4 regions of the Paenisporosarcina sp. P4_B8 genome follow, and region 1 is predicted to be linked to each of the others. Evidence: riboswitches for the same ligand, from Rfam matches in the RefSeq annotation. Region 1 holds a riboswitch; each other region holds the start of a gene.
What was found. A riboswitch is a leader RNA that binds a small molecule or an ion and turns the genes downstream of it on or off. The one in region 1 is predicted to bind S-adenosylmethionine.
Positions count from the first base shown of each region.

Region 1 (6,515 bases):
AGTTGGGGGGGGCCCCTTGTGAGTAGGACGTCGCTAGGCAAATGAAAAACCGGTACATTCCGAGATATCGGTTTTTTGTATGTTGTTTTCTAAGGGTTTGAACAGGAGCGCAGCGGAAATAAAAATAATTAGTCTTTCTAGACCGTCACGTTCTTAAAAACTCAAGAACTAAATGGGTACCATTCCGCGTACGCTACATGGCTCTTTTCTGTGAAAGGCAGGCTTCTAAATAATAAGGTCTTATGAAAAATGAAGTTTAGATCAGCAAGTCTACTTTTGCAAAAGAACAACGAAAACACCTATCAACAAATGAAAGGTGTTTACGATAGTAATTAAATACTCATTCATTGTCACCACTTGCTCAAAAGATAGCCAGCTTACCGATCCGATCTACCGCTTCTTCCAAGCGTGGCTCATCAACTAATAACCCAACCCGAATATAGCCTTCTCCAAATTCACCGAAGCCATTTCCTGGGGCTACGGCTACGTCTGCTTCATTTAAAAGCTTGTCTGTAAATTCTTGGCTGGTATATCCTTTTGGAACGGGTAACCAAGCAAAGAATGAGCCTGTAGGGGCTTCTACTTCCCAACCAATCCGTTTACATGCGTTGATAAAGGTATTGCGACGGTTTTCGTAGCGCTCGACCAATGAGGAAACGCATAATTGATTTTCATTCAAAGCAGCGACTGCAGCATGCTGTATTGCAGGGAAAAGGCTGACGAATAAATGGTCTTGAATCAAGTTCAGGGCTTCAATCATCTCTTTGTTACCAACTGCAAACCCGACACGCCATCCTGCCATGTTGTAGGTTTTAGATAACGTATACATCTCAATTCCTATTTCCTTAGCTCCTTCAGCTTGTAGGAAACTTACCGGTTTAACGCCATCAAATCCAATGGCTCCATAGGCGAAATCGTGTGATACAGCAATTCCATTTTCTTTTGCGAACTCGACGGTTTGGTTGAAGAATTCAAGGTCTGCAGTTGCTCCAGTTGGATTATTTGGATAGTTAAGATACATGAGTTTTGCGCGTTCTTTCGTGTCTTGAGAAAGCATATTGTAATCAGGTAAAAAGTTGTTTTCGGCGACTAGTGGCAGTGTTTCATATTGAACGTCAGCCATGACGACTCCAGATAAATAATCCGGATAACCTGGGTCAGGCAGTAACATCAAATCTCCAGGATTCAGTACAGCAATTGGCAACTCCACAAGTCCAATTTTCGTTCCGAATAAAACCGCAACTTCTGTAGTTGGGTCAATCTCAACATTGTATTCTCTTTTATAAAAATCTGCTGCAGCTTCCTTCAATTCGCCAATTCCACGAAATGGCGAATATTTATGTGTAAGGGGATTTTCGGCAGCTTCTTGTAAGGCTTTTACGATGTGTGGAGGTGTTGGTTGGTCAGGATTTCCTTGACCTAAATTGATCACATCGCGACCCTGTGCCACTGCAGCTCCTACTTTTTGAACAAGTGAAGCAAAGAATTGTGGTGGTAATTGTTGAAGTTTCTTAGAAAGTTCCATGGTTTTTCCTCATTTTCTGAAATAGTTGCAATCATCAGCCAAATCTTATAATCTTTTGTGTATCTTGTCTACAGGGGGTGTACCCATGAAAATCGCATGCATTCAGCTCGACGTAGCGTTTGCCGAGCCTGAAAAAAATTTTTCCAACGTTCAAAAGTACATAAAAAAGGTCGCAAGTGAGGGTGCAGAGCTCGTTGTATTACCTGAAATGTGGAATACTGCCTATGCATTAACGGAGTTAGAACATCTTGCAGACGTCGAAGGGCAACGAACAAAAGAATTTCTTTCCGAGCTGGCCCGTACATATCATGTCCATATCGTAGGAGGGTCGGTTTCTACGAAAAAAGGAGACAGCTTCTACAACACAATGTACATCTATTCGAATGAGGGTAAGCTGGTGTCAGAATATGATAAAGCGCATTTGTTCCGTCTCATGGATGAACATCTATACTTAAAAGCAGGAAATCAATTAAATGTATTTTCATTAGGTTCTATTCAAGCAGGAGGGGTCATATGTTATGACCTAAGGTTTCCTGAATGGTTAAGGGCACATGCATTAGCCGGAGCGAAAGTGCTCTTCTTACCAGCACAATGGCCTGAAACTCGTATCGATCATTGGAGAATCTTGCTTCAAGCCCGTGCAATCGAAAATCAATGTTTTGTCATCGCGGTCAACCGAACTGGGAACGATCCGAACAATCAGTTCAATGGCCAATCCATGATCATTGCACCGTGGGGGAAAGTGTTATGGACTGGAGCTGATGATGAAGAGTACGCAATCATTGATGTTGATTTTTCAGAAGTTGAAGATGTACGTACTCGCATACCGGTATACGAGGATCGCAGACCTTCGCTATATGAACCTTTGTTTGAAAAATGAAAATAATTTTAAAAAAGTGTTTGACACGTGTATAAAAACATCGTAAGATTTACTTCAGCAACAAAACAACCAAACAACTACATATGGAAATTTATCAAGAGAGACCGAGGGATAGGCCCAATGACGTCCGGCAACCCCCAGCACGAGCTGGGAAGGTGCCAATTCCTACAGAATGATTTCATTCTGAAAGATAACCCAAAATCCATTTTTCGGTGCCTCTTTCATGATGAAAGGGGCATTTTTTATTTGGCAAAAAGGAGCTTGTGATGATAAAAATTAATGATTTATCTAAAGAGTACATAACGAAAAAAGGAACGGTTATAGGTGTTGATCGCGTAAATCTCACCATCAATGAAGGTGAAGTGTTCGGCATTGTCGGATACTCAGGTGCAGGCAAAAGCTCATTATTGCGGTGCATCAATCTGCTGGAACGACCAACAAGCGGACAAATTGAAGTGGATGGACTGGACCTCACAAAATTAAAAGGAGAAAAATTACGTAAAGCCCGCTTGAAAATCGGCATGATCTTTCAACACTTTTACTTGATCAGTCAAAAAACAGTTGCTCAGAATATTGCCTTCGCATTAAAGGCAGCTAATACACCAAGTGAAAAAATGGAGACCCGCGTTTTGGAGTTGCTAGAAATGGTTGGTTTGACAGATAAGAAAGATGTTTATCCGGCCCAATTAAGCGGTGGACAGAAGCAGCGTGTCGGAATTGCTCGTGCACTGGCAAACAATCCTTCCGTCCTGCTGTGTGACGAAGCGACTTCAGCGCTTGACCCGAATACGACCTTATCTATTCTGCGCTTGCTCAAAAAAATCAATCGCGAATTGAACATCACCATTGTGTTGATCACACACGAAATGAATGTGGTAAAAGAAGTATGTGATCGCATGGCCGTCATGCAAGATGGACGGGTGGTTGAAGAGGGAACGGTTTACGATATTTTCTCCAATCCAAAAGCAGAATTGACGAAAGAGTTCATCAGTAGCGTCGTATCATTCGAAGTACCCCAATCCATTTTGGATCAAGTCACTGGACGTATTGTGAAAGTGCTATTTAAAGGCAATGTGGCGGGAGAAGGTGTCATCTCGGATATGATTCAGAATTTTGATGTACGAGGTAATTTCTTGCATGGCGCGATTGAATACATTCAGGAAATACCACTCGGCTTGTTTTTGATGGAAATTCAAGGACAACCAGAAAATATAACAAGAGCCATCACGTATATGGAAGGACGAGGGGCGCAAGTGGAGGTGGTACGTAATGGGAATTGATATAACGCATGTAATTGAAATGTGGCCAGATATCCTGAATGCATTCGGGCAATCGATGTATATGATTGGGGTTTCATTAACAGTCGCAATCATTATTGGCTTACCATTGGGGATTGTGCTTTTTGTTACAGACCGTGGTTTATTTTTAGAAAATCGATTTGTCAAAGGAACACTCGGTTTTATCGTCAATATGGTGCGTTCCATTCCATTTATCATTTTGTTGGTAGCTCTTATTCCTTTAACCAAATTACTGGTAGACTCAACGATTGGTCCAGCAGCTGCAAGTGTATCATTGTCAGTTGCTGCAATTCCTTTCTTCGCCAGAATTGTGGAAACGTCTCTTCGTGAAATTGATAAAGGAGTGATTGAAGCAGCCATTGCAGTTGGCGCGACACCTTGGATGATCATCAAGGATGTATTATTGCCTGAAGCAAAAACCAGCATCGTGCAAGGCATTACGATGACAATCATTAGTTTAGTAGCATACTCCGCAATGGCGGGTGTGGTTGGAGGCGGCGGTATTGGAGACTTAGCCATTCGCTTCGGATATTACCGTTACGATGAAACAATCATGATGGTGACAGTTGTCATTTTAATTGTTCTCGTTCAAGTCATTCAGCAGCTGGGTGACTGGACGTCAAAAGCAATAGATAAGCGATAAAAAGGGAGAGAAACAGAGATGAAAAAAGTTTTATTAATGTTCATTCTAGTCTTAATGACAGCGGCACTTGCTGCATGTGGAGGAAGCGACAATGAGTCAAAAGGCAATGCTGACAACGACAAATCAGTGACATTAGGCGGATCAGCAGGTCCATATAGCGACATGCTCAATAAGGCAATCAAACCCGCTCTTGAAGATAAAGGATACAAAGTGAAAATCGTTGAATTCAGTGACTATATTCAACCGAATATAGCGTTGGACAATGGAGATATTGACGCAAATCTTTTCCAACACTCGATTTACTTGGAAAACTTCTCAAAAGAAAATGATATGGAATTGACAGGCTTGATTGCAGTGCCGACAGCACCAATGGGCATTTACTCCAACAAGTTCAAATCTGTTGAAGAGATCAAGGATGGAGCAACTATTGCCATTCCGAATGACCCGGTGAATGCAGCTCGTACATTATTAATCTTGCAAGACCATGGATTAATTGAATTAGACCCTAATGCAGAACCATTGAAGGCGTCTGAAAAGGACATTAAATCAAATTCGATGAACTTGGTGTTCCAACCAATTGAAGCTGGCCAACTTCCACGTGCAGTGGACAGTGCGGACTTAGCAGCTGTACCTGGTAACTTCGCTTTAGCGGCGGAAATGAACCTGCTGGATGCGATTTTGCTTGAGAACATGCCGGACCGATACCGCAACTTAGTTACTGTAACGACAGCTAACAAAGACTCACAATTAGCGAAAGATTTAATTGAAGTCGTGGAAGCACCAGAATTCGAGGAAATCATCGATGCGGAATTCGAAGGTTTCGGCAAACCAGAGTGGATGAAAAACCGTTAAGAGAGAAGGGTTTTTGTGGAAGACATCATAGTTCGGGGCGCACCAGCTGAATATGTTTGTAAAAGTGGTGTACTGAATGAATTAGAAGAGAAGTTACAGCTAAGAAGCATTCAGCGAGTACTTATTGTTTCAGGTGTGAAATCATGGAATGCAGCGCGCTATTACTTTCCAAATCTAAAAAGCATTCAGGTATCACATACCTTCTATAAAGGCGAGTGTTCACTCACTGAGATTAATAGAGTGTCTACGTTGGCACAAACTGATGGTGTGGATGCCATTATTGGAGTAGGCGGCGGAAAAGTATTAGACGTGGTGAAAGCGGCTGCTAGCGCTAGTAGAACGAAGTCAGTGTTAATTCCAACACTTGCTTCAAACTGCGCACCGTGGACACCACTAAGCGTTATTTATTCGGATGAAGGGGTTATGACACATTACGATGTGTATCCCATGAGTGTTGACATTCTTCTCGTCGAGCCGCGCATTTTAGTGGAAGCCCCAGCTCCACTTTTGATTGCAGGCATCGGTGACACGCTAGCCAAGTGGTATGAGGCAGACGTACAAATTCGGCGATTAACCCATCCCCCGGTTGCGCTGAAAGTCGCTCATCATACCGCTCGGCTGTGTGCTGAAGAAATGTTTGCTCATGCAGAAGAAGCCATTGCTGACGCGAAAGAAGCCCGAGTGTCAGAGTCATTTAAAAAAGTAGTGGAATCCATTATTATGCTAGGCGGCATGGTTGGTGGATTTGGTGACAAATTTGGTCGCATTGCAGGTGCCCACTCCATTCATAACGGAATGACCATTGCACCAGAGTCTCACGAAGCGCTTCATGGAAATAAAGTAGCTTACGGCATTTTGGTTCAACTGCTCCTAGAACAAAAAGAAAGCGAAGTGGAGCGATTACTGCCGTTTTATCATAAGCTGGGCTTGCCTACTTCACTTCGAGAATTAAATATTTCTGATACATGGATTGACGAAATTGCTGTGCACTCCACACGTGAAGAAGAGTCGATACATAACATGCGGAGTGAAAAGATTACAGCTACTGAAGTGGCACAAGTCATGCGTAACTTAGAGTCATTCCAACTCGTGAAAAGTCCGATTATGATTGAAGTAAAGACGAACCCGTGAAATTTGCGATCATCCATGATTATCAATTTGAAAGACCGACATTAAGCAGTCGGTCTTTTTTGTTGTGTAGAAGATTATACTTAAAAGGTCTTGGTCATTCATACAAAATGGTCTTCCAAAATGTACATTTTATCCCCTTACACTTTGTATGGGGTTTTTTCTTGCTTAAACCCATATGTTTCGGTC
Region 1 is NZ_JBFUHX010000010.1:470-6,984, forward strand. It holds gene AC1DSK_RS10585 (aminotransferase class I/II-fold pyridoxal phosphate-dependent enzyme) at 362-1,525, opposite strand; gene AC1DSK_RS10590 (carbon-nitrogen family hydrolase) at 1,611-2,405, shown strand; SAM riboswitch class I at 2,494-2,602, shown strand; gene AC1DSK_RS10595 (methionine ABC transporter ATP-binding protein) at 2,672-3,685, shown strand; gene AC1DSK_RS10600 (methionine ABC transporter permease) at 3,675-4,346, shown strand; gene AC1DSK_RS10605 (MetQ/NlpA family ABC transporter substrate-binding protein) at 4,365-5,198, shown strand; gene AC1DSK_RS10610 (iron-containing alcohol dehydrogenase family protein) at 5,214-6,329, shown strand.

Region 2 (7,690 bases), on a different contig from region 1:
GGATGCTCTGGACCTACCAATCTTGGACCAACACTTGCATGTAAGGATCCATCTACCTTTTCGACAATTTCTGCCACATGTCTGAATCGCAAACCTTCCCTTGCAGCCGCCAGTACTTGTTCAAGAGTGATATCTGCTATTCCTTCAATCGATACATCATCCCACTTTGGTTGTTTACCGAATGCTAAATTACTCAATATCATAAGCTTTCGAAATGCGTCTTGACCTGAAATGTCATTGAAAGGATCTGCCTCTGCATACCCCAGTAGCTTTGCTTCCTCCAAAGCATCCTGAAACCAGCTTTCTTGTACCCTCATTTGAGTTAAGATGTAATTCGAGGTTCCATTTAATATCCCTTGAATTCTTTGAACCTGATTTACTAGAAGAATATTTTTCAAAGTTGAAATTATGGGAACACCGCCAGCTGTAGTTGCTTCATATCCCACATGGACACCTTGCCTATTTGCCAGTTCTTGTAATTCCAAGCCACGCTTTGAGAACATGACTTTATTAGCCGTAATGACATGACAACCTTTTTGGATGGCCTTACATAAATAATCGTAAGCAGGATCTTCCCCCACAATGGCTTCAAAAACAATTTGAAGCTCTGGGATAGCTTCAATTTCATCAAAGTTGTCAGTGAACAATACGCCTGGAGCTGCCAAGCGGCTTTTTGTCTTATCTCTTATCAGAATTGCTTTGATGTCTATATCTAATCCAAGTGATTCTTTTAATTGATCCTTTTTCTCATTAAGTATTTGGTAAATACCTTGACCAACTGTGCCAAAACCTAAGATTGCTGCTTGAATCGTCGCCATGACTTTACCCCCAAGTGAACAGATAATATATCTCCCCATGTCTCAAATTCAGTCAGAAAGCCATCATGACCGAATCGTGTGTTGACCATGCAGAAATGATGATCAGGAACGAGATGCGCAAAAGAGCAAATGTCCTCAGGTGGATATAGTAAATCATATGTGAATGCTATGGTAATCACTTTTGCTTCAAATTGCTTTGCCGCAATTTCTATACCGCCTCTACCCCTTCCGATATCATGGGTATTCATTGCTCTTAACAAGGTAAGGTAGCTATTCGCATCAAAACGGTTAGCCAGTTTTACCCCTTGATATTTCATATAGGATTCGATTTCGAACAATCCATTGCTTCTGGTCTTTCTGGCAAAACGGTTCTTATGTAATTGTTCACTACGATAAGTGACCAGCCCCGCCATTCGAGCCGTTTCAAACCCCTTGATATCCGAGGAACAGGTATAGTTTCCATTGAGATAATTCGCATCCGTCTCAATTGCATGGATTCCAATGTAGTTAAAAGCAATACCTGTGTCACTTAGATAAGGGGTAACTGCTAAAGGAATAAGAATATCCATATCTTTTGGATAAAGTAATCCCCACTCCAGAACACGCATGCCACCAAGTGACCCACCAACTACCGCATGAAGCCGATTAATATCCAAAGCTAGTAATGCCTTTTTTTCCGCATGCACCATATCGCGAATTGTAATTGTCGGAAAGGATGATCGATATGGATTGCCTGTAGAGGGATTGATGGTCAACGGCCCCGTCGTACCCGAGCATCCTCCAAGGACATTCAGTGTAATAACTCGAAAAGAGTCGGTATCAATATTCTTTCCCGGTCCAATTAACCCGCTCCACCAGCCTGGTGTTTCCTTTGATCCAATGGCATATTGATTGCCAGTTAACGCATGACAAACCAAAACAACTGGTGCTTCTGGAGGACCAAGAGTTTCATATGAAAGTTCAACATGCTCAAGACATTCCCCAGACTCTAGTTGAAAATTCCCGATTGTCACACTTCCTGTTGCCATTAAATTCACCTCCACATTAAACCGTTACGACGGTGGCATGTTCTATTGCTTTCCCCAAATCGGCTACCAGGTCTTTCACAGATTCCAATCCTACTGATAGACGAATCAACTCTTCTGTTACACCCGATTGCTTCAACTCTTCACTGCTTAACTGTTGATGGGTTGTTGAAGCAGGATGGATAATGAGCGATTTTGCATCCCCTACATTAGCCACATGCGACCAGATTTGGACATGGTCGATAAGTTTTCGTCCTGCTTCTCGACCTCCTTTAATGCCAAAATTCACAATCGAGCCGTATCCATTCTTTAAGTACTTGTTTGCCAATTGATGAGATGGATGAGATTCGAAACCATTGAAACTTACCCATTCTACTGCCGGATGATTTGCTAAGTATTGTGCGACTTCAATTGCATTTTCATTATGTTTCGGTACGCGGAGATGCAATGTTTCAAGACCTTGCAAAAAAGCGAATGCATTATCCGGGCTTAGGCATGGACCGAAGTCACGCAGTAGCTGGACCCGCAGTTTAATCGCGAAAGCCACTTGTGGGACATCAATCCCGTAACGAAGGCCATGGTAGCTCGTATCCGGTTCCGTAAAGCCAGGAAACTTCTCGCTGTTCCAATCAAACTTACCTGCATCCACAACGACACCGCCAATTGACGTACCGTGTCCCCCAATCCATTTCGTAGCTGAATGAACGACTACATCCGCACCGAATTCAATAGGGTTGCTTCCGTATGGCGTTGCAAACGTATTATCGATAATCAACGGGATTCCGTTCTCGTGTGCAATGTCAGCTACAGCTTCTACGTCCAATACATGAAGGCTTGGGTTTCCTATGATTTCCCCGAAAATGGCTTTCGTTTTATCGGTAATGGCCCCGCGGAAATTCTCAGGATCGGTGGAATCAACAAACTTCACCGTGATTCCATACCGTGGAAGTGTATTAGCAAATAGATTGTAGGTCCCACCATACAAATTGCCAGCAGCGACGATTTCATCACCGGCTCCTGCTACATTCAGAATGGAGAAGGCTATCGCAGCCATGCCGCTCGATAGGGCTACCGCTGCTGTGCCACCTTCCAATAACGCGATTCGCTGTTCAAATACGTCCACAGTCGGGTTGCCGATGCGTGAATAAATGTGACCAGTTTCCTGCAAGGCGAATAAGTTTTGGGCATGTTCCGTATCTCTGAAAACAAAAGAAGTTGTTTTGTGGATTGGCACTGCACGGGAACCCGTGATTGGGTCCGGCTGCTGACCTCCGTGTAAAAGTAGAGTTTCCGGTTGAAGATTTGTCATTGTTTTCCCTCCTGGATTGTGTTTTAGATGGAAGCGTGGAGGCGAAAGAGGAGTTTTATGAACAGAAAAAAGCCCCGTCTTCGCTTAAGAAGAGGGGCTCACAAGTGCGTGTTCCTCCTCTTATCTTTCAGATCTCCACTAAAGAAATCTGTAGGAATTAGCACCTTTGCAAGTTAATCACTTGCCGGTTGCCGGGCATCGCAGGGCCTAGTCCCTCCGCCACTCTGGATAAGAGTATTTGATTCAGTTTTCCATCTTGAGAATCAGTATATGTTTAATATCCATAAATAGTCAAGAATTATTTATATAATTTTTTGAAACTTCTGCCAACACTTAAACGTTTAAAGAGTTAGTGAAAAAAAGGGGTTGGGAATATGAATCTTGCATTATGGGTGCTAATCACCTTACTATCAGGTTATTTAATTGGCTGTCTCCACGGTTCAAATGTGGCGCAACGGCTTTCTGGGGTGAATGTAAAGGAACAGGGAGTAAAGAATGCGGGGGCATCCAATGCCACTATTGTATTAGGCTGGAAATACGGGGCACTCGTCGCATTTATTGATATTGGTAAAGGAATACTTGCTATCGTCCTTTTGCGTCTTATATTCGAATCAACTGATCTTTCCTTGGAGTATCAATGGGTCCTATTATTTCTTGTGGGGGCATCTGTCGTAATAGGTCACAATTATCCATTTCAGATGCATTTTGATGGTGGTAAAGGAACGGCATCTGTTATTGGAGTGATGTTAGTACTGGATTGGAGAATCGGATTGGTTGGACTTATCTTGCTGATTGTCGTTTCATTGGTGACAGATTACTTATTAATCGGTGTACTGTTCTTATATATTACATATATCATTTTAGCCTTTTTGATTACAGAAAGTACTATGCCAATTGTCATAACCACCGCACTCTTCTTACTCGCATTATGGAAGCATCGCGAGAATATACACCGTTTGAGATCCGGGATGGAACCACGAGTTTCTTCGGTTATCAAAAAGAAAAAAGTGACTCACTCCAATTAATTGGGGAATCTATTTTTTATTCCGAATTTACTAAAAAGTCGTTAAAATTTCATTCGGCCAGAACAATCATTATTCCGTGAACCGAATGAAAGTGCTAAACTGAGGTAAGGGGTAAAGACTACTGGCCCGCATCATGTCGGTCAATATCTGCCCAACTCCGAACCAACTTTTCTAAGGGAGATGAAACCATGCAAGAAACATTAATCGAACGCCTTGTACGTTATGCCAAAATTGATACACAATCAGATGCTGAAAGCACCACTTGTCCATCCACACCAGGTCAATGGGACTTATTGCACGAACTAGAAAAAGAATTGTCTTCAATCGGAATGGAAGACATTTCACTTGATGACAATGGTTATTTATTTGCCACTTTGCCTGCAAATTCAGAACGTGAATTGCCAACAATCGGCTTTTTAGCTCACGTCGACACAGCAACTGATTATACAGGTAAAAATGTAAACCCTCAGCGTATCGATTGCTATGAAGGTGGCGACATCCGATTAAACGAAGAAACCGTTATGTCTCCTGACGATTTCCCGGAGCTTAATAATTATATCGGGCACACTTTAATAACAACTGATGGCACGACTTTACTAGGTGCCGACAACAAAGCAGGAATTGCTGAAATTATGACAGCTATGGAGTTTCTAATTAATAATCCAGACATTAAACACGGCAAACTTCGTGTTGCCTTTACTCCAGATGAAGAAATTGGGCGTGGGCCACATAAATTTGATGTTGAAAAATTTGATGCCAAGTATGCTTATACAATGGATGGCGGACCTCTTGGAGAACTTCAATTTGAAAGTTTCAATGCAGCTGGTGCTAAAGTTATCACACGTGGGACAAGCGTTCATCCAGGTTCAGCTAAAAACAAAATGGTCAACGCTCTGACCATCGCCATGAAGTTCCAATCTTATATGCCTGCAGATGAAGTGCCTGAGAAGACTGAAGGATATGAAGGATTCATCCACTTGATGAATTTCAACGGGCATGTAGAAGAAGCCAAATTGTCTTATATCATACGTGACTTCGACCGTGAAAAATTCGAAGCGAAGAAAGTATTATTTGAAGAAGCTGCTTCAAAAATCAAAGCAGAATACGGATCAAATGCAATTTCGTATGAACTGCATGATCAATATTTCAACATGGGTGAAAAAATTGAGCCTGTAAAAGAAATTGTCGACATTGCACATGAAGCGATGACGAATCTATCAATTAATCCATTAGTCATCCCAATTCGTGGAGGTACTGACGGTTCACAATTATCATATATGGGGATGCCAACACCTAATATCTTTACAGGTGGCGAAAACTATCATGGAAAGTATGAATACATTTCAGTCGATAACATGGAAAAAGCAACCAAAGTCATGATTGAAATGATTCAACTGTTTGAAAGACAAGCTTAATATTGCCATAAAAAAACAAGCATTGACTGTCCTCCTGACAGACTGTGCTTGTTTTTTTATGGAATTTCCCATGACATTGAATTTCCCAATAAACGTCACCTAATTTTGCACCTTCCGGCATATATTTTATGGGAATCGCAGAAAACATCATAAGTAGGTCATGATTACTTATCCTGCACCGACAACTTCACAATTTTGTAAAGACTTTTCCAGTAAATGATGAAAATCATTCTCATTAATTCTTTGTTTTATGGTATGATGTTTTAAGTGAGAACACCTATCAGTTAGATGGAGGTTACAATGATGCATACTGCTGTTAAAGCTGAATCCCTTTCAATTGGATATACTGATCATTTACTATTTGAAAATTTGAATTTACATATACCCCGTGGGGAAATATCCGTTTTTGTTGGCAGCAACGGCTGCGGAAAGTCAACATTGCTTCGTTCCATTGCACGTTTATTGAAACCGACAACCGGTTCTGTCCTATTGGAAGGAAAAGATGTTCACCGCATGTCTTCCAAAGAAGTGGCAAAAAAAATGGGCATACTGCCTCAATCACCCGTTTCACCAGAAGGTCTGACGGTTCATGATTTGGTGAAGCAAGGTCGTTATCCCCACCAGTCATGGTTGAAGCGCTGGACTGAAGAAGATACAGAAAAAGTGGAAGCCGCAATGGAAGCAACGCGAATTAGCGATCTTCGTGACCGCGCCGTTGATACATTATCCGGTGGCCAACGCCAACGTGCTTGGATTGCAATGACACTCGCTCAAGATACCGACCTCATCTTGCTTGATGAACCTACGACTTATTTGGACATGACGCACCAAATTGAAATTTTGGATTTGCTGTTTGAATTAAATGAGAAAAAAGATCGTACCATTGTGATGGTATTACATGATTTGAACTTAGCATCCCGATACGCCCACAATATCATTGCCATTAAAAATGGCGATGTCCATGCTCAAGGTAAACCGGAAGATATCATTACTTGTGATTTAGTTAGATCAGTATTTGGTATGGAATGCCAAGTTTCAAAAGATCCAATGTTCGGCACACCTCATTGCATCCCTTATGGTCGGGGACGCTGTGTAGTACCAGAATTACGAGTTTCTACAGGTGCGTAAGTATGAAGGATAGTCTTAAACAACTTTCTGTGTTTGTCGATGATGACCGTCAGCCCGTTATGACACTCGGTGAGGCTCATACTGCAGATGGCATAAACAGAATGCTTCAAACTGTTCGAGACATAACTGATGCACCAACGGATGCCGTTGCTGCATCTGTTTTTTTTCGCCGAATCGGTTTCTTGTTAGCAGCTCAATTCAATACGATTACGGTACACAAGCAAGTTTTTGCCGGACCTTTAAACCACATTGGTATTATTCAGGACGACTATACAATTAAGTTCACAGTACCAAGTGAAGGCTATATCAAAGTGCAAGATGAAGAACAAGCTTTACGATTCGTTCTGGACACCTATGGTCATCCTCTAGTTGAATTCTTTAGTCAACAGGCGAAGATCCCTAAGTTGATTTTATGGGAAAATATATGGGGGTACGTCATATGGGTTTACAGTCAACTTATTCAGGATGGTGTTACGGACGCCTCAACTAATCTGGAATTTTTGTTGCTAGAAAGCACCTGGAAACCGCAAATGAGGCGTTCACCTTTTAAGCAATTTTTGCAAAATCAATCAGTCCTTGATGCAATGAAAGACTATAAACGAGTTACATGTTGTTTATTAAAAGAAATGCCTAATACCAATAGATGCTCCTATTGCCCACACGCTGACTAAGCGTGTTTTTTTAATTACTTCATCTTTCCGAATAAATTTATTGTTCTACCCCCTTAAGATATTAATATATTTCGAAAAATGTATTAGCGTCTATGAGATGCAAATTTATTAAGAGGTGAAGAAAATGAAAAATTGGAAAAAAGCAAGCGCTGCTATATTAGCTGCAGGACTTATTACAACTTCTGCTGGACAAGTTTGGGCCAACGAAACTGAAAAAGTAGATTCTAGTTTAGAAGTTTCTCAAGACACTACTGTTACAGCTGAAGATTTAGAAATCGCTTCATTAGTTCCAACAGGTT
Region 2 is NZ_JBFUHX010000001.1:126,322-134,011, reverse strand. It holds gene AC1DSK_RS00685 (homoserine dehydrogenase) at 1-818, opposite strand, end outside; gene metX (homoserine O-acetyltransferase MetX) at 791-1,846, opposite strand; gene AC1DSK_RS00675 (O-acetylhomoserine aminocarboxypropyltransferase/cysteine synthase family protein) at 1,863-3,152, opposite strand; SAM riboswitch class I at 3,270-3,387, opposite strand; gene AC1DSK_RS00670 (glycerol-3-phosphate acyltransferase) at 3,527-4,177, shown strand; gene pepT (peptidase T) at 4,366-5,592, shown strand; gene AC1DSK_RS00660 (ABC transporter ATP-binding protein) at 5,896-6,720, shown strand; gene AC1DSK_RS00655 (IucA/IucC family C-terminal-domain containing protein) at 6,723-7,391, shown strand; gene AC1DSK_RS00650 (hypothetical protein) at 7,516-7,690, shown strand, end outside.
Region 2: it holds a riboswitch for S-adenosylmethionine, as region 1 does, so the genes downstream of both, AC1DSK_RS00675 (O-acetylhomoserine aminocarboxypropyltransferase/cysteine synthase family protein) here and AC1DSK_RS10595 (methionine ABC transporter ATP-binding protein) in region 1, are expected to answer to the same signal.

Region 3 (7,690 bases), on a different contig from region 1:
GAATCCTCTATTTACGTGGAGGTATTCAAAACATTGGTATGGTTCGATCTGCTCGAATTGCTCAGTTTGCCACACAAGGATTCGTGGTGTTTGCCCCTTATTATCGTGGGAACAGAGGCGGCGAAGGTAGAGATGAATTTGCTGGGGAAGATCGGTTTGACGCTACCAATGGAGTAGAAGTATTAAGACAGTTTATTTCAGTGAACCGTATTCATTTGTTTGCATTTTCTCGTGGAGGAATTATGGCTTTATGGACGGCTGTTCTGCGTTCAGATATTACATCGGTTGTCACCTGGTCAGGTGTGTCAGACATGGTTCTCACCTATGAGGAACGTGAAGACATGCGTAGAATGATGAAGCGGGTGATTGGTGGTAATCCTACGAATGCACCTGAGGCATATGAACTTCGTCAACCACTCAAACATGTCAGTGCTATTGATGCCAAAATTCTAATTATCCATGGACGAAAAGATGGGAATGTCGGAATTGAACATGCCTTACGTCTCGAAAAAGCACTCATCGATGGAAATAAAAATTTTGAGACTTGGTATTTTAAAGATTACACACATTATTTCCCTTCGAAAACCAATAGACAAACTGTCAGAGATTTAACGGACTGGATGAAACGACAAGGGGATTAATATATGAAACATATCCGAATTCATTTAAAGACTAGCAGTACTGCTAACAAAACCTCTGTCCCTAATGATACGTCATATTGGAAAAAGCTTTGGGATTCATATACGAGTGAATATGCTTCAGTGGAAATTCTATGTTGGCAGGAAGAAGTGCATGATATTGAGGAATTGACCAGACTCTCTGCACATTCTGTGAATCAAGGACTTGTAAAATCGTTTACAATTACATTGGACGAAGAAAACTGTAACTATTTACGTAATCATTCGATTGATGCAGACGGTGGTTTAAAATGGTTCACTATATTCTTTTATAAAGAAGATATTCAAATGCTTGAGATAGCACAATATGGTTCAGAAATTGTATTATATGGAGTAAATGAGAAAGAAGCGGAAGAATTTGAAGCGCTATTCCCTGAAATCGAGAACGCGGAATACTTCAAAGAACACCTCATGTAAGCAGAGGAGGGTGAGGCATGGGAAATTTACATATAATATACGACTCTTTATTACTAACCAGTGAAACCAACAAGCTTAGGAAGAGTATTAGCTATTGGTTTCCGTTAATGAATGAGGTACTTCCAGTGTTTACAGAAGTCGAAGTGCATTGTCGTGAAGATGAAAAAGAAGCAATTCTTAAGATTAAACCTTTCGCTCATACCATTCGATATGGAAGTGGATTGGTCATTTTTACAATGCCTCTAAATCAGAAGCTAAAAGACTTGCTGCTGTATGGGGTAAATGAAGGACATACCAGGATTCCCTGGTATACATTAGTATTCAAGAGAAATGGTGCACATATTTGTACTGTTAAATATCACGGATCTGAATTGTTTTTCTACCAGATAACGAAAGAGGATGCTAAAGAGATAGAATCTTACTTTCCCGAAGAGACAGTTTTTGAATATACGAAGTAAAAAAATGGCCTGCACATGAAGTGCAAGCCATTTTTTTATTCTAGATAATCGGACCGCCTTTAGAAATAATCTCTTCAGACACTGATCCGAATTTAATGAAGTTTTCACGGAATCGATTAGCCAGTTCTTGAGCTTTGTTATCGTATGCTGCTGGATCCGCCCATGCATCGCGTGGGTTTAATACGTCAGACGGTACGCCAGGTACTTCTTTAGGAATAGCTAAACCGAATGCTGAACCTTTATCCATTTCAACATTATCTAATTTGCCTTCCAATGCAGCACGAACCATCGCACGTGTATAAGAAAGTTTCATACGGCTACCAACGCCATATTCGCCACCAGTCCAGCCAGTATTTACAAGGAAGACTTGTGCATCATGCTCATCGATTTTGTTCCCTAACATTTCTGCATATACAGTTGCAGGAAGGGGAAGGAATGGAGAACCGAAACAAGTTGAGAATGTTGCTTGTGGAGATGTAATTCCACGCTCTGTACCAGCAAGCTTCGATGTAAATCCGCTTAAGAAGTGATACATCGCTTGTTCTTTCGTCAACTTACTGATTGGAGGTAATACCCCAAACGCATCTGCAGTTAAGAAAATGATGGTTTTTGGATGACCCGCTACAGAAGGATCAACAATATTGTCGATTGCTTGTAATGGGTAAGCAGCACGCGTATTTTCAGTTAACGAAACATTTTCGTAGTCGGGTATACGCGTTTCAGGATCCAATACCACGTTTTCCAATACAGAACCAAAACGGATTGCATCGAAAATTTGTGGTTCATTTTCACGTGTTAAGTTAATTGCTTTTGCGTAACAGCCGCCTTCAATATTGAATACGCCGTTATCTGACCAGCCATGCTCATCATCGCCGATTAATTTACGATCTGCATCAGCAGATAATGTTGTTTTTCCTGTTCCGGACAATCCGAAGAACAAAGCAACATCGCCTTTTTCACCAACGTTTGCAGAACAGTGCATCGGTAGTATGCCTTGCTCAGGAAGCAAGTAGTTCATAATGGAGAAAATTGATTTTTTCATTTCACCGGCATACTCAGTACCACCGATTAAAATGATGCGTTTTTCCATTGACACAATGATAAACGTTTCGGAACCTGTACCATCGATTGCAGGATCTGCTTTGAAAGTCGGAGCATAAACGATTGTGAATTGTGCTTCATGCGATGCCAACTCATCTTTAGTCGGACGAATGAATAATTGGTGTGCAAAAAGGTTATGCCAAGCATATTCATTGATTACTTGCAATGAAAGGCGAGATTCTTTATCCGCACCGGCAAAGCCATTAAAGACAAATAACTCTTCTTTTGTTTTTAAATAGTTCACAACTTTTTTATATAAAGAGTTGAAAATTTCAGATGATATTGGTTGGTTTACTGAGCCCCAATCAATCTTGTCTTTCGAGCTATCTTCCACAACAACATATTTGTCTTTAGGAGAACGTCCTGTATATTTTCCTGTCACTACTTTTACAGCTCCAGTTGGTGTTAAGACAGCTTCTCCACGTAATGTTGCTTTCTCCACAAGTTGTGGGACTGAAAGTTGCACATGCACGTTTTGGCCATTTAACAAGTCGTTCAGCTCGTTCATCGTGTTCACTGAATTCATGTATATGTACCTTCCTTTATCGTATATTACCCTTATATCGGGTTAACCTTGATTCGAAAATTAGTATAACACATTACGCTTAATAATCTACACTAATAGCCTAATTAATTATATCTGATTTTCGAACATTTATATAGAACGAAAAAAATATTTGACAAGGCTTCATTAGTTTATTATGATGTAAAACTGAACGGATACTCTTATCCCGAGCTGGTTGAGGGGTCAGGCCCTATGAAACCCGGCAACCTGCAATTATGAACCAAGTAGTAATTGGCAAAGGTGCTGAACCTGAAACAAGGTGAATTCCTTGGATGATAAGAGTGAAAGGTGCCTATACATGAATACCTTTCCTCATGTATTTTACGTGAGAGAGGGTTTTTTTTATGACATCTCCCTTTATCCTCGTGTGCAGAAGCCCGAAAAGGCGGAAGGTTTTATTCAACTGAATAAGCTGGACATGGGAAATGAGTACCGTTTGAATTTTCCGAGAGCAATCTCGAAGGATATAGGAGGAATATTAAATGACAACTCGTCGTCTATTTACATCAGAATCAGTAACAGAAGGGCATCCGGATAAGATTTGTGATCAAATCTCAGACGCAATTTTAGATGCTATTTTAACTGAAGATCCAAATGCACGTGTTGCGTGTGAAACCACTGTAACAACAGGTTTAGTGCTTGTTGCCGGTGAAATCACAACATCTGCATACGTGGATATTCAAAAAGTGGTACGTGAAACAGTTCGTGAAATCGGCTACACACGTGCAAAGTATGGTTTTGACTCAGAGACTTCTGCAGTATTGACTGCAATCGATGAGCAATCTGCTGATATCGCAATGGGTGTTGACAGAGCACTGGAAGCACGTGAAGGTTCGATGACAGATTCAGACATCGAAGCAATCGGTGCAGGTGACCAAGGTTTAATGTTCGGTTTTGCTTGTAATGAAACACCGGAATTAATGCCTCTTCCAATTAGTATGGCTCATAAGTTAGCTCGTCGTTTAGCATTAGTTCGTAAAGAAGAAATTCTTCCATACTTACGTCCAGATGGCAAAACACAAGTAACTGTAGAATATGATGAAAACAATAAACCGTTGCGTATTGACACAATCGTTATTTCTACTCAACATCACCCAGAAGTAACACTTGAGCAAATTCAACGTAACTTGAAAGAACATGTCATCAATCCTGTCGTTCCGGCAGAATTAATTGACGAAAATACAAAATACTTCATTAACCCAACTGGTCGCTTCGTAATTGGTGGACCACAAGGGGATGCTGGTTTAACTGGTCGCAAAATTATCGTTGATACTTACGGTGGATACGCTCGTCACGGTGGCGGCGCATTCTCTGGTAAGGACGCTACGAAAGTTGACCGTTCAGCAGCATATGCTGCACGCTATGTAGCGAAAAACATCGTAGCAGCAGGACTTGCTGACCGTTGCGAAGTTCAACTTGCATATGCAATCGGTGTTGCTCAACCAGTATCAATTGCAATCGATACTTTTGGTACAGGTACAGTAGAAGAATCGAAACTTGTTGAAATTGTTCGTGATTCATTCGACCTTCGCCCAGCTGGAATCATCAAAATGTTAGATCTACGTCGTCCAATTTACAAGCAAACAGCTGCTTATGGACACTTCGGTCGCACAGACTTGGATGTACCATGGGAGAAAACAGACAGAGCGGCTACTTTGAAAGAAAAAGCAGGCGTTTAAGAGTGAGAAGCCATTCCGGGGTATGACCTGGAATGGCTTTTTTGTTGGAAATTAGTGGGAGGAAGGGTTGAATCAGCTGTGAACCGCAATAAATCCAGTTGAAAGGGAACAAAGTGCATTCGTACAGGAAGAATCGAAGAGTGAACGGGAACAAATCAATTTGAACGGGAATAAATCTAAGAATGCTTTAACATATTAAAAGGACCGGGCTCAATTACCCGGTCCTTAATATCCGTTTACTTTTGTTTTTGCATTTCCTTATAAATCTGTCCTTTTTCAGCATATTCTCTCACAATACGTTCCATATCTAGTTTGTCTTCAGCGTTCAATTCACGAACCACTTTTGCCGGACGTCCCAATGCAAGCATACCTGGGGGAATTACTTTACCGGGAGGTACCAAGCTGCCTGCACCAATAAATGCACCTTCACCAATCTCTGCGCCATCCAGCACAATGGAACCCATGCCAACTAATGCTCCTTTTCGTACGGTACAGCTATGTAAAGTTACTTGGTGTCCGATGGTGACTTCATCTTCCAAAATTAATGGAGCGGCAGGGCTTTGATGAAGGCAACACAAATCTTGAATATTAACTTTTCGGCCGATTCGTGTCGCATTGACATCACCACGAATAATGGTATTAAACCAAATAGTGGACTCTGGACCGATTGTCACATCACCACTTATTGTGACATAATCAGCAATATAAACAGATGGGTCAATCATGGGTGTTTTATCATTAAATGGGTAAATCATTCTAAAACCTCGTTTCTTCTTGCCATATGCTTTCATTATACAAAAAAAGAGGAACTAAAAAAGGATGACTTCGTCGAATAAAGAAATAGAAGGAGCGATGATTATGTGGAAATGGGAAGCTGATGGACAGGCAAAAGCAGTCATCGCCATCGTACACAGCGCGTATGAACATCATCGTAGGTACGCCTGGTTAATAGAAGAATTCAGGAGTTCAGGATTTCATGTTGTAATGGGGGATCTGCCGGGGCACGGAGAATCGGCTCTCAATAAACAAGCACATGACGAGGATTTTCAATCGTATGGCACTTTTATCAATCACTTGATTGACGCTTCGCTTACATATAACTTACCCGTTTTTATTATGGGTCACGGGTTAGGTGCAACTTTACTCATGCAAGTGCTTCAGGAAAAATCAATTGAATGTGCAGGAATTATTCTGACATCTCCTTGGATGCATTTACATATTCATGCATCGAAACTTTCCAGTGCTTTAGCCAACATGGGGAAGCTTGCTGAAAACGTCAAGAGTACTCATGAAATAACCATTAAAAAACTGACAAGAAATTATGATGTTTATACGCAAGATAAAGACGATGAACTATATAACACGACCATTACTTTGAAGTGGTACAGGGAGTTGCAGCATTTGATGAAAGCAACAACCGCCAAACAAGAAAGCATTCAAAATGTTCCTATTTTGATGATGACTGCAGAGCGGGATAAAATTACGGATCCGACATTCGCAAAGAATTGGCTGCAAAAACAACAACTTTCTGAAATACAATACAAAGAGTGGAAAAATTGTTTCCATGATCTGTTCCAAGAGCCAGAACGAGAAGATGTGTTTTATTACACTAAGACATTCGTGAATAATGTGTTGCGTTCACTCGGATATGTGGTTTAAGACAAATAAAAGCCTTTCTAATGAAAAATTAGAAAGGCTTTTATTATGGATTTGTTTATGACTTCATTTATGAATTATGCTGATTTACAAGGATTTTTACAATCATGCGGTGCTTTAGATATAAATTATTCTGACAGAAAATTAGCCCCCTGTAAAAAAGGGAATCAATAGATTCCAAATTTCAAAACCTGAACATTTACGAATATGATAATTCTCTTTTAATAAAAATATTACAGCTTGTTAACGAAAAGAATATTAATTTAAAAATTTGAGTTCTTATCTTTTGCACTCTATCGAAAAAGATTGTGGTCGGCTATTTCTTTCGCTTTCCGCAGGGGTCTTCAGAAATAGCCAACCACCTTCCTACTGAAATATTTTGCTTAGACACGCTACAGAAGTGATTTCTGTTGATTGCAGTGGAGGCGGCGGCAATTTTAATAATAATATTTCTCTATATTTTTTAGAGTAACATTGCATTGCATGCAAAGCTTACTAAGCACAAAAAGAAGCAGTAAATCCTTTTTCAACCCTTTTGAAACGTGGATTTAAGAACGCTATGCCTTGCAAAAGTCGCAGTTAACATAATGAAAATCTAGAAGTATATAAAATTTCTTACCTTGTACTAATATATTTTTTGTAATATAGTGAATAATGTGACAATATCATGAACAAACAAAGGGGGAAATCGGATGGAAGAGTTTATTGGGCAAATAAATAACTTTTTATGGGGACCATGGATGATTTATGGCTGTTTGGCTATCGGTCTATTATTTTCAATCCTTACTCGTTTCTTGCAAGTTCGACTGATCAAGGATATGGTTGTTCAAATGTTCAAAGGTGAAAAATCGGATGCCGGGGTATCTTCATTCCAAGCATTATCGATTGCATTATCAGGTCGTGTTGGAACCGGAAATATTGCAGGGGTTGCTACGGCGATTGCATTTGGTGGTCCAGGGGCTGTATTCTGGATGTGGGCAATTGCGTTTATCGGGGCGTCTTCAGCGTTTGTCGAATCAACTTTGGCTCAAATTTATAAAGTGAAAGACCAAGGACAATACCGTGGTGGTCCTGCTTATTACATAGAAAAAGGAATCGGCTCGAAGTGGTATGCAGTTATTTTTGCACTCGCAACAC
Region 3 is NZ_JBFUHX010000013.1:11,850-19,539, forward strand. It holds gene AC1DSK_RS12655 (alpha/beta hydrolase family protein) at 1-641, shown strand, start outside; gene AC1DSK_RS12660 (hypothetical protein) at 645-1,094, shown strand; gene AC1DSK_RS12665 (hypothetical protein) at 1,112-1,552, shown strand; gene pckA (phosphoenolpyruvate carboxykinase (ATP)) at 1,593-3,179, opposite strand; SAM riboswitch class I at 3,377-3,500, shown strand; gene metK (methionine adenosyltransferase) at 3,701-4,897, shown strand; gene AC1DSK_RS12680 (gamma carbonic anhydrase) at 5,134-5,652, opposite strand; gene AC1DSK_RS12685 (alpha/beta hydrolase) at 5,756-6,556, shown strand; gene AC1DSK_RS12690 (alanine/glycine:cation symporter family protein) at 7,246-7,690, shown strand, end outside.
Region 3: it holds a riboswitch for S-adenosylmethionine, as region 1 does, so the genes downstream of both, metK (methionine adenosyltransferase) here and AC1DSK_RS10595 (methionine ABC transporter ATP-binding protein) in region 1, are expected to answer to the same signal.

Region 4 (7,690 bases), on a different contig from region 1:
CAAGCTAAGATTTGCTTCTTATAAAGAAACTTCATTAAAAATACTTGAACCAACCAAACCGATTTCTTCAAGGACAGCATTTAACTCTTTATCAGCTTCCTGGAATTTTGCATTTGCTTCATCTAATTGAACTTCGCCTTTAGAAGCTAACGCTTTTGATTTCATTGTGTAAGCTTCTTGAATTTTAGAAAGTGCACTGTTAATTGCTTCTTGTTGCTTTGTTAAGGTTTTAGGAACTTCCAACGCTTCTACTTTTGCTGATGCATTGTCTGCAGAAGCTTTTGCTGCATCTTTCATCGTTTGAAGATCGGCACCTTCAGGAAGTGTTGCTTCACCCTGTGCATCTTCAAAAGCGTTTAAATCAGCATCAACCTCATTAATTGATTGAGAAATGGATAAATAAAACTTCATCATATCTGCTGCCGGATTAGCTTTTTCTTCAGTCTTTGCAGCTCCGTTTGTTGTTTTTTCTGGCTTCTCTTCTTTATCAGATGAACATGCCGCAAGAACGATTGTAAGTGAAGTAAGTAGTAGTAATAATTTTTTCATCATTAAATCTCCTTTATATGTAGTCAATTTGCATCATTATCCTACCATAACAATATTCCCAATGTAAAGGCTATACAAAATAGTCGGAACACATTGAAAATTATGATTCCAAAGAGCTACTTTCATTAGTTTTTTCACGTAAAAGTCGATTCACGATTAACATGGTGATGCCCCATCTCCATTTATATTTGTTGCCAATTCAAAACTATCCTGTGCTATGTAATGTACAATCATTAATGTAATCATCGTTTGGATTAAATCCTAACTCGGTATGACACTCATTTAATTTGGAGTAACATGAAATTTAATCGGCATCAAATACCATTTAATCGGGTTCACCCAATAATACCCACAAAATAACCACCTTCAAGTTACTGGGTGACTAAGTATTCTCTTCCGAGAAATAGAAAAGACGCCGGTTTCCCGACGTCCATAGGATTACTTTATTTAACTGGAACGACCGAGCCGCCCCATTCATCTAAGATGAAATCTTGAATTTCTTTAGATTTCAATACTTCAACTAATGCTTTAATTTCTTTATTTTTTTCATTACCAGCTTTCACAGCAATGATATTTACGTATGGAGATTCTGAGTTTTCAATAGCGATTGAATCTTCCAATGGGTTCAACCCAGCGTCGATTGCGTAGTTTGAGTTGATTAACACCGCATCGCCTTCTTCATTTTCGTACATTTGTATAAGTAGTGCCGCTTCGTATTCTGCATCAAATTCTAAGTTCTTCGGATTGTCTACAATATCTTTTACTTCTGCCGTTGTCTTATCAATGCCTTCTTTCAATGTGATTAGACCCTCAGCTTCCAACATTGATAGGATACGACCATGGTCAGCAACTGAATTACTGATCAGTATCGTTGCTCCTTCAGGAAGTTCATCCAGAGTCTTATATTTTTTGGAGTACACACCGATTGGCTCAATATGGATACCTCCAGCATTGGCAAAATCATAGCCATGATCGGCCATTTGAGCTTCGAAGTAAGGAATGTGCTGGAAGTAGTTTGCATCCAAATCGCCATTTTCCAAATCCTCATTCGGTAAAATGTAATCTTGGTAAGTTTCAATTTTAAGTTCAATACCTTTTTCTTCAAGCAACGGTTTTGCTTGTTCCAAAATTTCTGCATGGGGTACGTTAGATGCTCCCACTACAAGTTCTTTACTGTCTCCACCTGATGATGAGTCAGCTCCTCCGCCACATGCCGCTAGAGTGATTGCACTTGCCGATAATAAAATTCCTGCTACAAATTTCTTCATCATTATCTCTCCCTTTTTTTGTTTATGTGATCGAGCTTTCACCCGAAAGCACCTTAACGTTTGTCTGTTTTTGTTGTAATCGAATCTCCCACCCATTGGATGATAAAGACAATTAGTAAAATGATAATTGTGGAAACAATCGTTACATCTACTCTACTGCGTTGGAAGCCTTCTAAAAATGCGAGTGTTCCAAGACCGCCCGCTCCAATAATTCCTGCCATCGCGGTATAACCTACAAGGGCAATTGCTGTAACGGTCAGTCCTGAGATTAATGCAGGCATGGACTCCGGAAGAAGCACTTTCCAAATGATTGTGGAAGTTTTAGCACCCATTGAGCGAGCAGCTTCAATTACACCTTTATCTATTTCACGTAATGCAATCAGGACCATGCGCGCATAAAATGGTGCTGCTCCTATGATTAGTGCCGGTAATGCAGCATTTGCCCCACGAATCGTACCGAGTAGGAATTTAGTAAACGGTATCAACAAAATAATTAAGATGATAAACGGAATGGATCTGAAAATATTAACGAACGCCCCTGTTAACCAGTACACTATTTTATTTGCCCATAATTGACGAGGGCTAGTTAGAAACAACAAAATTCCAAGTGCAAGTCCGATTATGAAAGTTAAAACGGTAGCCATTGAAGTCATATATAACGTTTCAAGTGTGGCTTCCCACATTTTTTCCCAATCCACATTCGGTAGAAGGTTTTCAATCATGTGAAATCACCTCCGTATGAACATCTTGTCCATGTAAATAATCAATCGCTTGGTCGATGGCATTTGAATCACCGTCGATTTGTAAATATAACGTTCCATATGCACCATTTTGAGTTTGTGCGATATTCCCTTGAACGATGTTAACTTCCACTTGATATTGCTTAATTAATCTTGATAGAATCGGTTGCTCCGTTCTATCTCCGACAAAAACTAGTTTCACAAGCTTGCCTGAGGGATATTGCTCTACCAAATGAGCAATCGTCTGGCTGGCTGACTCCGGACCATTTACCTGGGCAACAAAGCGTTTCGTAATGGGTTGTTCAGGAGTTTGGAATATTTGAAGTACACTTCCCATTTCAACCACTTTTCCAGCTTCCATGACCGCAACCCGATGACAAATTTTACGGATGACATGCATTTCATGTGTAATCAGGACAATTGTCAAACCCAACCGTTTGTTGATATCTACCAGTAGTTCCAATATGGCATCTGTTGTTTCAGGGTCAAGTGCTGATGTCGCTTCATCACATAGCAGCACTTCAGGATTATTGGCAAGGGCACGTGCAATTCCTACCCGTTGCTTTTGACCACCGGATAATTGGGAAGGGTATGCTTTCTCCCTGCCTGTCAATCCAACTAGTTCGATTAATTCTTTTACTCGTTCTGAACGTTGCGTTTTGCTAATCCCTGCAATTTCTAATGGGAATGAAATATTTTCCTCGACTGTCCGCGACCATAGTAAGTTGAAATGTTGAAAAATCATGCTTACTTTTTGTCTTGCACTACGAAGATCTTGTCCTGAACTGGACGAGATTTCGTGTCCATTTACAGTGACACTACCTGAAGTAGGTTTTTCCAAGCCATTTAATAATCGGATCAACGTACTTTTTCCGGCTCCACTGTAACCGATTATGCCAAAAATCTCTCCTTGATCAATCGTCACATTCACGTCATCTACCGCTATGAGTTGTCCATTAGCGGTTTCAAACCGTTTTGATAAGTTTTTTAATTGAATCATATTCACTTCACCTCTGAATTTATAACGCATTTTATTTGTTTTCTTTATCGTGCATTTGCGCTGGCTGCAAGTTTCGCATGAGTCAACAAGTTTTAAACCACTTACCTGCTCTCAAGCTTAACGCGCGCAAATAAACTCTTTCATTTCATTTAATATCAACATCATTTTATTGAAATATCCTAAAAAAATAAAAATCCCTTCCGCAGACAAGCAGAAGGGACTAATGCACAATTATATACGTTAGACCGTTCTCTCATCTGTCAAAGCGAATTCGCTTTGAGTGATTTGGCACCATTTCACAAATTGTGACGGTTGCCGGGCTTCATAGGGCACTTCCCTCAGCCTCTCTTTATAAGAGTTTACGATATTAAGTTTTTAGTTACGAATGATAATGTAACACGTTCAAATGCGAACGTCAATTATTTTTTTGCAAACGATTATAGAGATAGGGAACTGATTGAAAAGCATAAATTTTTTCAACTAATTGACCATTTTCCGCAATGAGTAAACAAGGGACGCTTTGGATTTGATAATCGACCGCTAAACTTTCTACATAGTTCAAGTTTGCTCTCCCTATTTGCAAATCCGGCAAAAGTTCTTCCACAACGTCCATCATTTTTGAGGCAACTTGGCAAGTTCCACACATGGGCGTATATAAATAATAAGCTGCCCTCTTTGCGTTTTGAGAATGATTTTCCCACTCCGCACGCGTCCATTCTTTCATTGTATTCATCCTTTAGGCAATAAATTCCGCTTTAACATCGATATTCGCTCCGAGCAACACAGTCGCTAGAACTTTCATTGGTGTAGTCGCAACTTCTCGGTAGGCTGGATCAGTATATAAATGAAGTGCTTCGGGAAATTCACGTTTAATGAGCGCACGTAATTTCTCTCCGGACTTATCAGCATCGACAAATACATAAATCTCCAACTGATCGTAGGGGGCTAATATTTCTTCCAATCGCGTGGGGCTGACTGTTCCGTTCGTGCAGATAATTTCAACTGGCTCTGCAATAAGACGCAGAATCCGCTGTTTATCTGATCGACCTTCTACAATTATGACTTTATCAATTGGCATGGGATCACTCCTGGCTGTACTGACATAAAAGATTGTTTAAAAAGTTTTCTTGAAACGGAGTCCATCAGGTTGCAACTCTTCCCGATCACAAACCAATGCCACTCTTTTCAATATCCTGTTTTAAACTCGCTGTTATAATCGACATATGCAAAAAACGCCGAACAAATGTCGGCGTTCAACTAACGATTTTACTCTTGTGTCATTTCTTCGTATTGCTCAGCAGTCATTAATGAGTCCACTTCAGACAAATCTGTAGGTTCGACAACGATCATCCATGCATTCTCGTATGGAGATTCATTCACGAATTCAGGACTGTCTTCCAATCCGCTGTTCACTTCAACTACTTTACCACTGATTGGTGCGTATAGCTCAGAAACTGTTTTAACAGATTCAACACTGCCAAATGGTTCGTTCGTTTTGATTTCGTCGCCTACTTGTGGAAGCTCTACGAATACAATATCACCAAGCTCAGATTGAGCGAAGTTAGTGATGCCGATGCGTGCTTTTCCATCTTCAACTTTAACCCATTCGTGTTCCTCAGAGTAGCGTAATTCTTTTGGTGTGCTCATTAATACCCCTCCAAATATGTAATATATTCAACTTCAGTTTGACATAATCTTTCCTTAAAAACAAGAACAGAAAATCAGCTTTTCCAATTCACAGTAAAATCCGACTCCTTAAAACCTACTGTGGCTTTCAAGCCGTCCGTCACAAGGGGTCTCTTAATGAGCATCCCGTCTGAAGCAAGCAATTCATATTGTTCTTCATCTGACATCGTCGGCAGTTTATCTTTTAAACCAAGCTCCCTGTATTTCATTCCACTCGTGTTATAAAACTTCTTAAGCGGCAACCCACTTGTCTCTACGATCTTTTTCAACTCTTCCTTTGAAGGGGGAGTTTCCACAATATGTACATCATGATACGAAAGACCTTCGGAATCCAACCATGCTTTAGCCTTTTTGCAAGTACTACATTTCGGATATCCATAATACGTAATAGCCATCATTAAACCTCCTTATCATCATTTTAACCAGTCTATCAAAAAATAAATCCGAACACCTCATCAGAAGCGTTCGGATTTTTTATACTACGTTTTTCTTTGCGTCAATCAAAATATTATCACTTGTTTATATCCAGTAATGAAGGAAGTTTTCCTTAGGTTCATCGAAGAACCTATCGGTGATTTTTAGTATTAATAGTTTTCTTAAAATACAAACAAGGCGAAGTGGCAGAAGCACTTCGCCTTGTTCAATAATAGGGTCAAATATCGAGATTTTATTAAACTACGTATTTCTCAGCTTCAATCAATTTAACCGAAGCTTCACGTTTTTTGGCAATTACATTATAAGGAGTAGAGCGAGTCAATTTACGCAATGCAGAAAGCATCATGCGTAAGTTATCGCCTTCAACTGCAGCAATCAATGTTTCTTTTGCATCTTTTTCGATACATTCAAAAGCTTCCTGACAGAAGATTTGAGTGTATAGAAGTTTTTGGTTCGCTTTATCAACACCGTCACGCTGGATTGCTTTCTCTGTACGCAGAACAGCTGATTCCATTGCGAATAGATTGCTCACGATGTCTGCAATGTTTGCCAATACTTCTTGTTCAGTTTCAAGTTTTGTACCGTAACGTTGAGCCGCTAAACCTGCAGCTAGCAAGCCGATTTTTTTAGCATTTTGCACCAATACTTTTTCTTGAGCTAATGGTGCATCTTCAATTTCTTCTGGCATCATCATTAACAATTCTGATTGAAGCGCTTGTGCTTTTTGAAGAAGTGGAAGTTCACCTTTCATAGCTTTACGCAAGAACGTACCAGGTACCAGCAAACGATTGATTTCATTTGTGCCTTCGAAAATACGGTTAATGCGGGAGTCACGATAGATGCGCTCTACTTCATACTCTTGCATGAAGCCGTAACCGCCATGCAACTGAACAGCTTCATCCGCAATATAATCCAATACTTCTGTGCCGAACACTTTGTTGATTGAACATTCAATAGCATATTCCGCAATAGAAGCAGCGATAGCTTTGCCATCTTTTTGCTCTTCAGGACTCAATTGACTCATGCGGTCTTCAAAGTAACCGACTGTGCGATAAATCAAACTTTCCGAAGCATATAATTTGGATGCCATTGTTGAAAGTTTTTCTTTTGTTAAGTTGAAAGAAGAAATCGGTGTTTTAAATTGTTGACGTTGGTTGGAATAGGCAACAGCCAATTCAAAAGCACGTTTGGATGCACCAACTGTACCCACTCCCAATTTGTAACGACCAATATTCAAGATATTGAATGCAATAACGTGGCCACGACCAACTTCCCCAAGTAAGTTTTCAACCGGCACTTGTGCATCCTGTAAAATCAAAGTACGTGTCGAAGAAGATTTAATCCCCATTTTCTTCTCTTCCGCGCCTACTGAAACGCCTGAGAATTCACGTTCTACGATGAAAGCAGAGAATTGTTCTCCGTCAATTTTTGCATACACAACAAATACATCCGCAAAACCAGCGTTTGTAATCCATTGTTTCTCTCCATTTAATACATAGTGCGTACCTTCTGCATTTAACTTGGCAGAAGTTTTAGCACCTAGAGCATCCGACCCTGAGCCTGGCTCTGTTAATGCGTAAGCGGCAATTAGTTCGCCAGTAGCGAGTTTAGGCAAATATTTTTGTTTTTGCTCTTCATTCCCAAAAAGTACAATTGGTAATGATCCAATTCCAACGTGTGCACCGTGAGTAATGGAGAATCCACCTGCACGCGACATTTTCTCTGCAATCAGTGCAGATGAAACTTTATCCAATGCCAGACCGCCGTATTCTTCAGGCACGTCTGCACCTAGTAAACCTAAGTCACCAGCTGATTTTAATAGTCTTACAGAATGCTCAAACTCATGATGTTCCAAGTTTTCAATGACTGGCACCACTTCATGTGTAACATAATCATCTGTTGTTTTAGCGATCATTTTATGTTCATCTGTAAAGTCTTCCGGTGTAAAAATGCGATCAAGTGCTACATCTTCCACTAAAAAGCTTCCGCCTTTAATTGCATTTGCAATCGTC
Region 4 is NZ_JBFUHX010000004.1:149,813-157,502, reverse strand. It holds gene AC1DSK_RS06010 (hypothetical protein) at 19-549, opposite strand; gene AC1DSK_RS06005 (MetQ/NlpA family ABC transporter substrate-binding protein) at 993-1,817, opposite strand; gene AC1DSK_RS06000 (methionine ABC transporter permease) at 1,871-2,539, opposite strand; gene AC1DSK_RS05995 (methionine ABC transporter ATP-binding protein) at 2,532-3,557, opposite strand; SAM riboswitch class I at 3,808-3,915, opposite strand; gene AC1DSK_RS05990 (thioredoxin family protein) at 3,973-4,281, opposite strand; gene AC1DSK_RS05985 (toprim domain-containing protein) at 4,294-4,635, opposite strand; gene gcvH (glycine cleavage system protein GcvH) at 4,824-5,204, opposite strand; gene AC1DSK_RS05975 (arsenate reductase family protein) at 5,279-5,638, opposite strand; gene AC1DSK_RS05970 (acyl-CoA dehydrogenase family protein) at 5,914-7,690, opposite strand, start outside.
Region 4: it holds a riboswitch for S-adenosylmethionine, as region 1 does, so the genes downstream of both, AC1DSK_RS05995 (methionine ABC transporter ATP-binding protein) here and AC1DSK_RS10595 (methionine ABC transporter ATP-binding protein) in region 1, are expected to answer to the same signal.